Regions from separate parts of the Lactobacillus sp. HMSC08B12 genome, predicted to be linked through region 2. Evidence: predicted binding sites of a transcription regulator. Region 2 holds the regulator's gene; the other holds the start of a gene.

Region 1 (3,410 bases), on a different contig from region 2:
CAAAGCGGTGAAAAGCACACGGAAACTGTCAAGAAGGGGCAAACTTTGATCGTTTACCTGGGGACTGATACTGGCGTGACTGTAACTGTTGGCGGCAAGAAGATTCCGTTCACTCCAATCAACGGCACGACCCGTTTGACTATCTACCTGGGTGACAGCTCTGCTTCAGCAAGCAGCTCCGCGGCAAGCCGCACGACTAGCACCAACACTAACACCAATACCAGCACGAGCTACAGCAGCCGGGCAAGTTCCAGCGTGCAAAGCTCAGCTTCCAGCCGGCCAGCAGCTTCCAGCTCCAGCGTTCGATCAAGCTCACAAGCTTCATCCAGCGCTGCCCCAAGCAGCCAGGCATCATCTGCTCCATCATCATCTGCCGCTTCCAGCAGCAAGCAATAAGAGAAGAATGACCATTAATTCTTAAAAGTGAGGAATTTAAAGCAATGAATTTACCAAATAAACTGACTGTTTTCCGAATCTTTTTGATTCCTATCTTCATGATCCTGCTGATTGCCCAATGGCCAGCCGGCTCATTCACCCTGGCAGGGACTGAAATTCTGTGGAGCCGGGTGGTGGCCATGATCGTCTTTGCCGTTGCTTCCGCAACCGACTGGTTTGACGGCCACATCGCTCGCTCCCGGGGACTGGTAACCAACTTTGGTAAGTTTGCTGACCCGCTGGCGGACAAGATGCTGACCATGACGGCCTTCATCTTCATGGTTGCATTGAATCTGGCTCCAGCCTGGGTTGTAGCCATCATCGTCTGCCGGGAACTGGCTGTGACCGGCCTGCGCCTGATCGTGGTCGAAAACAACGGCAAGGTCATGGCGGCTGCCATGCCTGGCAAGATCAAGACCACCTGCCAGATGCTGTCAATCATCTTCCTGCTCTTTGGCGACATCTTCCACCTGGGCACCATCCTGCTCTACCTGGCTCTGATCTTCACGATCTACTCCGGCTACGACTACTTCCATTCTTCATGGGATGTCTTCAAGGGTTCAATGTAAGCATTTAGAAAATCACTATTCTTTAAAAATGAGTATCAGCAAGGTACTCATTTTTTATTTTTTAAGTCAGATTGGGGAAAAAAGGGCTTTTTTCTTGTACTAGTAAGTGGAGGAGAAATAGTTTGAACGTTAGTTCGGATTTTTCTTGCTTTTTACCAGGCCTTCAAAGTATAATGTTTAGTAGTAAGTTTCCAGGAGGGAAAAAATTTGGCTAAAGATGAAAAACAAGCGGCTCTTGAAGCGGCTTTAAAGAAAATTGAAAAGAACTTCGGTAAAGGCGCGGTCATGCGGATGGGCGAGAAGGTCGACACCCAGATCTCGACTGTTCCGTCAGGCTCACTGGCCCTGGACGCGGCCTTGGGCGTGGGCGGCTACCCGCGGGGCCGGATCGTGGAAATCTACGGGCCGGAATCTTCCGGTAAGACGACCGTTGCCCTGCACGCCGTAGCTGAAGTGCAGAAGCGGGGCGGCACGGCGGCCTACATCGACGCGGAAAACGCCATGGACCCGGCTTACGCTGAAGCCTTGGGCGTGGACATCGACCAATTGATCCTGTCTCAGCCAAACACTGGGGAAGAAGGGCTGCAAATCGCGGACACCTTGATCTCCAGCGGGGCCATCGACATCGTCGTGGTCGACTCCGTTGCCGCCCTGGTGCCGCGGGCCGAAATCGAAGGTGAAATGGGTGACTCCCACGTCGGTCTCCAGGCCCGCCTGATGAGCCAGGCCTTGCGCAAGCTCTCCGGGACGATTGCCAAGACCAAGACCATTGCCATCTTCATCAACCAGATCCGGGAAAAGGTCGGCGTCATGTTTGGTAATCCCGAAACCACCCCAGGTGGTCGGGCGCTGAAGTTCTACTCAACCATCCGGCTGGAAGTCCGCCGGGCGGAACAGATCAAGCAGTCCACCAACGTTATCGGTAATCGGGTCAAGATCAAAGTGGTCAAGAACAAGGTTGCTCCGCCATTTAAGGTAGCTGAAGTCGACATCATGTACGGGCAGGGGATCTCCCAGTCCGGCGAACTGCTGGACATGGCTGCTGACCAGGACATCGTCGACAAGGCCGGGGCCTGGTACTCCTACCACGGTGAAAAGATCGGCCAGGGCCGGGAAAACGCCAAGAAGTACCTGGAGGAACACCCGGACGTTTCCGAGGACATCCGGACCCAGGTCCGCAAGGCTTACGGAATCGATGCTGAATCTCTGGAAGAAAAGGAAAATCCAGAGAAGGTCAAGGAGCAGCGGGCTAAGAAGGCAGCTCCTGGCGAAGAGAAGCCAGCAGAGCCGGCAAGTCCGGAAAAGACTGATAAATAGGCAGTTTTTGGCCAATAAAAAGATTGCGAGCAGAAGTCTGGCAATCTTTTTTGTTTCCGCAAATGCAGCTAAGGAATTGACTTGACCAAAAATGTAACATATGATTAGTAATGTGCGAATAATTCTAAATACAAAGGCGACGTAACTCATGATGAATAATACTATATTTCTTCTCGCAACAGTCGCTGTAATTTTTCTTATTTCACTTGTCGTGGGATGCCTGATTGGTTATGCCATCCGGAAGAATGCCTGGGAAACCAAGGCGGAAAACGCCCGGCAGAGCGCGGAGGCAATTTTGGCCAAGGCGAAAGCCGAAGTCGAAGTAGCCAAGGCCGAGGTCCAGGCGCAGAAGCAGGCCGCTGAAGCCGTTAAGCGGGATGCTGAGACGGAGAAGAAGGCCAAGATCCTGGAAGCCCAGGAAGAAATCAGGGATTACCGGCAGAAGGTTGAAGACGAGCTGAACAGGCGCCGCGATGAAGCGGCCCGCAAGGAAAACCGTCTTCAGCAGAAAGAAGATACCCTGGATCACCGCAGCAGCCTGCTCGATGACCGGGAGAAACAACTCACACAAAGGAAAGACCAAATCAAACAGCAGGAAGAAAAAGCCGCTGGTTTGCTGGAAGAAGCGCACGGGCTGGTCGAGAAGCAGAAAGACAAGCTGCTGGAAATCTCCCGCTTAGACGAAGAAGAGGCCAAGAAGATTGTCCTGGCCCAGGTCTCCGACCACCTGACCAAGGAGAAGGCGGAGCTGATTCGGGCTAACGAGGAAGAAATCAGTGCCAGAGCCGACCGCTTTGCCCGCCAAATCATCGTGGATGCCATCCAGAGCAGCGCGGCGGATACGGTCGTGGAAACGACCGTGTCAGTCGTGGACCTGCCAAACGATGACATGAAGGGGCGGATCATCGGCCGCGAAGGCCGGAACATCCGCTCTTTTGAAGCCATGACTGGGGTGGACTTGATCATTGACGATACGCCAAAGACGGTCACCTTGAGCGGTTTTGACTCCATCAGACGGGAAGTTGCCAAGCGGGCCCTGCAGAAACTGATCAAGGACGGGCGGATTCATCCGGCCCGGATCGAAGAGAT
Region 2 (3,410 bases):
AAGGCCAGCGTCAAGCAGTTTGACGACTACGGGTCAGCCTTCAACGCCTTAAAGGCCGGGCAAGGGGATGTCATGATCGACGACAACGGGATTTTGGCTGGTTTGATCGCTGATACCCCGGAATTCACCTTGACCAAGGCCTCTTTAGCTGAGGAGCCATACGGCATCGGGGTTGAAAAGGGCCAGACCGAAATGCGCCAGGCGATCAATCAGGCCTTAAAGCAGCTGCGAGCCAACGGAGAATATGACCAGCTGGTCAAGAAGTGGTTCGGCAAGGTCTCCGGCTTTGACGTCAAACATGCAGAAAGCCAGAAGGTTAAGATTCAATAAGACGGAAAAACTAATACAAAAAGTAAAAAGCTAGGAGCATCTGCTCCTAGCTTTTTAGCTAGCACGTAAATTATTTGTATTTTAGTATTTTGATTTAGATTTAAAGGATAGCGCCGACAACGATCAGGCAGAGGCCGGCAAGCGTTGCAACCAGTTCCTTGCCTTGCTTGCGTTCGCCCAGCAGAGTCATCCCGCCGATGGTGGAGATGATTACGCTCAGCTGGCCGTAGATGAAGGCGTTGGTCACCCCGTTGAGTTGAGCGGAGATGATGTAGGCGTAAGCTGCAATCCCGAAGCTGATGCCGGCAAAGAGGTCAAGGTAGCTGGTCTTTTCCTTGAAGGCAGCCTTGTTGCCGCTGAAGGTCAGGTAGATCACAGACCCCAGCAGGATCCCCAGGGTTTGCGGCAGGAACATGGATTCAGCGTCTGCCGTAATCGTCTTCGGGAAGGCAGAGTAGGCCAGGTAGCCGATCGTGGTCAAGACCAGGAAGAGGATGTCCTTGTTGGTGGTCTTCTGAGTGAAGCCGTCGCCCTTTTCAGTGTAGGCGGTCAAGATGACGCCGACCATGATGATGACCAGGGCAATGATCCCGAAGATAAAGTCGTTGCTGGTCTTCCATTCACCAAAGATCAAAGCCCCGATGATGGTATTGCCGACCAGCTGCAGGCCAGTTGAGATCGGCATGGTCTTGCTGACCCCGATCCGGGTGAAGGAGATGAACTGGCCGATTTGACCGATCGTCCATAAAGCACCGGACAGAAGGGACAGGAAGAAAACTGGCATGGAAATGGCCGGATGCTGGATTAAAGTCACGATGATGCCGACAATAGTCGCCCCCATGCCGACGCCGAAGATCTGGTTGGCCGGCTTGCTGTTTGGCACCTTGTTAACGATCCAAGGCATAACCCCCCAGCCGATGGCTGGCAGTAAGGCAATGATGATATTCATTAATTGAAAACTCCTTTAACTAATAATTTGTCGAATAGTTATTAGATTAACGGAGTTTCAGGAAAATGGCAATAGAAAACGCCATGAAAATGTCAACCGTTTTCAGAAAACGGTTGAAAAGGAAAAGATGCTTTGCATAAAACAAAACATCTTTTCAAAAAATATGAGCTAATCGAGCTTGCTGACCGGCAATACTGTATTAATCAATATTTGTTCTGTAAAGACCGACGACCTTGCCCAAAATTTGCACATGGTTCAAGATAATTGGATCCATGGCATCATTTTCCGGTTGCAGGCGGTAGTGGAAGTCTTCTTTAAAGAAGCGCTTGACTGTTGCTTCCCCGTCATCAGTCATGGCGACCACGATTTCCCCGTTCTGGGCCGTGGTCTGCTTGCGGACGATGACATAGTCCCCGTTCAAGATACCGGCATTGATCATTGAGGTGCCGTGTACCCGGAGCATGAAGAGCTCACCGGCATCACTGGCCAGGTTCGGTGGAAGCGGGAAGTAGTCTTCCACGTCCTGGACAGCCAGGATCGGCTGGCCGGCGGTAACAACCCCGATGACCGGAATGTCTTTAGGCTTGATGCCCAAGGCGTCAAGGCCGGCGTGGGTGATTTCCAAAGCCCGGGGCTTGGTGGCGTCCTTGATGAGGTAGCCCTTGCGCTCCAGTCTGGTCAAATGGCCATGGACAGTGGAGGTTGAAGACAGGCCAACTGCCGCGCAGATTTCCCGGACCGTCGGCGGGAAGCCGCGGTTTTCAACGGTATCGTAGATGTATTGCAGAATTTCTAATTGTTTTGAGTCGTGAGTTGCCATAGTTACTTTTCCTTCGTCAAAAATCTTATTGTCGGTTATTACTTATTTTAGCAAATATTCGGGAAGTTTGCAAACGGGCGTTCTGGGCTTAAAACTTTTTTTATTTTTGCAAAGCGAGTACACTATTCTTATCACTAGAAAGGCGGATATATATATGACAGAAGCAGATCAAGTCAGAAAAAGAATCAATGAATTATACAAGAAGAAGCAGGAAAGCGGCTTGACGGAGGCTGAAGAGGCTGAACGCAAAGAACTGCACAAGCAGTTTATCGCCAACTTCCGGGCAGGTTTCAAGCAGCAGCTGGACAGCCTGGTAATTGTTGACGATCAAGGCAAGGACGTTACGCCGGAGAAAGCCAAGCAAATTCAGAAGAAAAAGGTTCTCAGATAAGATTTATCCTTTAAAAATGGTCTGAAGTTTTGTAAGATAGTATTTGTGTGACTAACGAATGCATCTCCGCTGAGGCGGATAACAAATTAAGACCAATGGAGGTTTAGCGATAATGAATTTAGGTTTGGCGATTTTCTTGATTATTTTGGCAGCTCTTCTGGGTGCGGTTGCTGGTTTTTACGGTGCCCGGACTTACATGAAAAACTACTTTAAGAAGAATCCCCCGATTACCCGGGAAATGGTTGAAACCATGATGTCACAAATGGGCCAGAAGCCTTCAGCCAAGAAGGTCAACCAAGTGATGAACATGATCAAGCACCAGGCAGCCAAGAACTAGTCTAGTCAGCCATAGAGCGCTAGGGGAATCCTGGCGCTCTTTTTTTCGGGCTAGGGGGATTAGAAAAGAAGGAGAAAAAGATAAAACCCAAATAAAAGAGGGAGGAAAAAATGGATACTTTCAGCAAGCTGGGCTGGTTCTTTAAAGCCCACCGCAAGCGCTACGCCTTAGGGATCACGGCCTTAGTCCTGACTTCGGCAGCCAACCTGGTCCCGCCGCGGATCCTGGGCATGATGGCTGACCAGCTGGATACGGGGAGAATCAGCTGGCAGCAATTTTTTAGCTATGTTCTGGCAATTTTGCTGGCGGCTTTGGCCCTTTATGTCTGCCGCTATTTCTGGCGCAAGCAGATTTACGGCGGAGCGGCGATTTTGGAAAAAGAACTCCGCGGCCGGCTCTTCTGGCATTTTATGCAGATGGACCGGACCTTCTTTCAGCGCTACCGTACCGGGGACTTGATGGCCCGGGCAACCAATGACGTCCAGGCCGTGCAGAACGTAGCAGGTGACGGGATCTTGACTTTGATCGACGCGATTTTTACCGGGGGGACCACCTTGCTGGCCATGATGATCCTGGTAGACTG

The links. Region 2 encodes LexA, which represses DNA repair genes until DNA is damaged. Its sites were predicted from a motif close to CNAACANNTGTTNG; they were not measured.
Region 1: the regulator LexA is predicted to act here: its motif matches at 1,128-1,141, upstream of recA (recombinase RecA).

What each region holds. Positions count from the first base shown of each region.
Region 1 is NZ_KV793126.1:16,071-19,480, forward strand. Features, by position in the region: gene HMPREF3168_RS02590 (helix-turn-helix domain-containing protein) at 1-396, shown strand, start outside; gene pgsA (CDP-diacylglycerol--glycerol-3-phosphate 3-phosphatidyltransferase) at 441-1,004, shown strand; gene recA (recombinase RecA) at 1,212-2,321, shown strand; gene rny (ribonuclease Y) at 2,470-3,410, shown strand, end outside.
Region 2 is NZ_KV793184.1:32,092-35,501, reverse strand. Features, by position in the region: gene HMPREF3168_RS06820 (transporter substrate-binding domain-containing protein) at 1-330, shown strand, start outside; gene HMPREF3168_RS06815 (GRP family sugar transporter) at 431-1,279, opposite strand; gene lexA (transcriptional repressor LexA) at 1,479-2,099, opposite strand; gene HMPREF3168_RS06805 (DUF896 domain-containing protein) at 2,254-2,490, shown strand; gene HMPREF3168_RS06800 (YneF family protein) at 2,603-2,827, shown strand; gene HMPREF3168_RS06795 (ABC transporter ATP-binding protein) at 2,938-3,410, shown strand, end outside.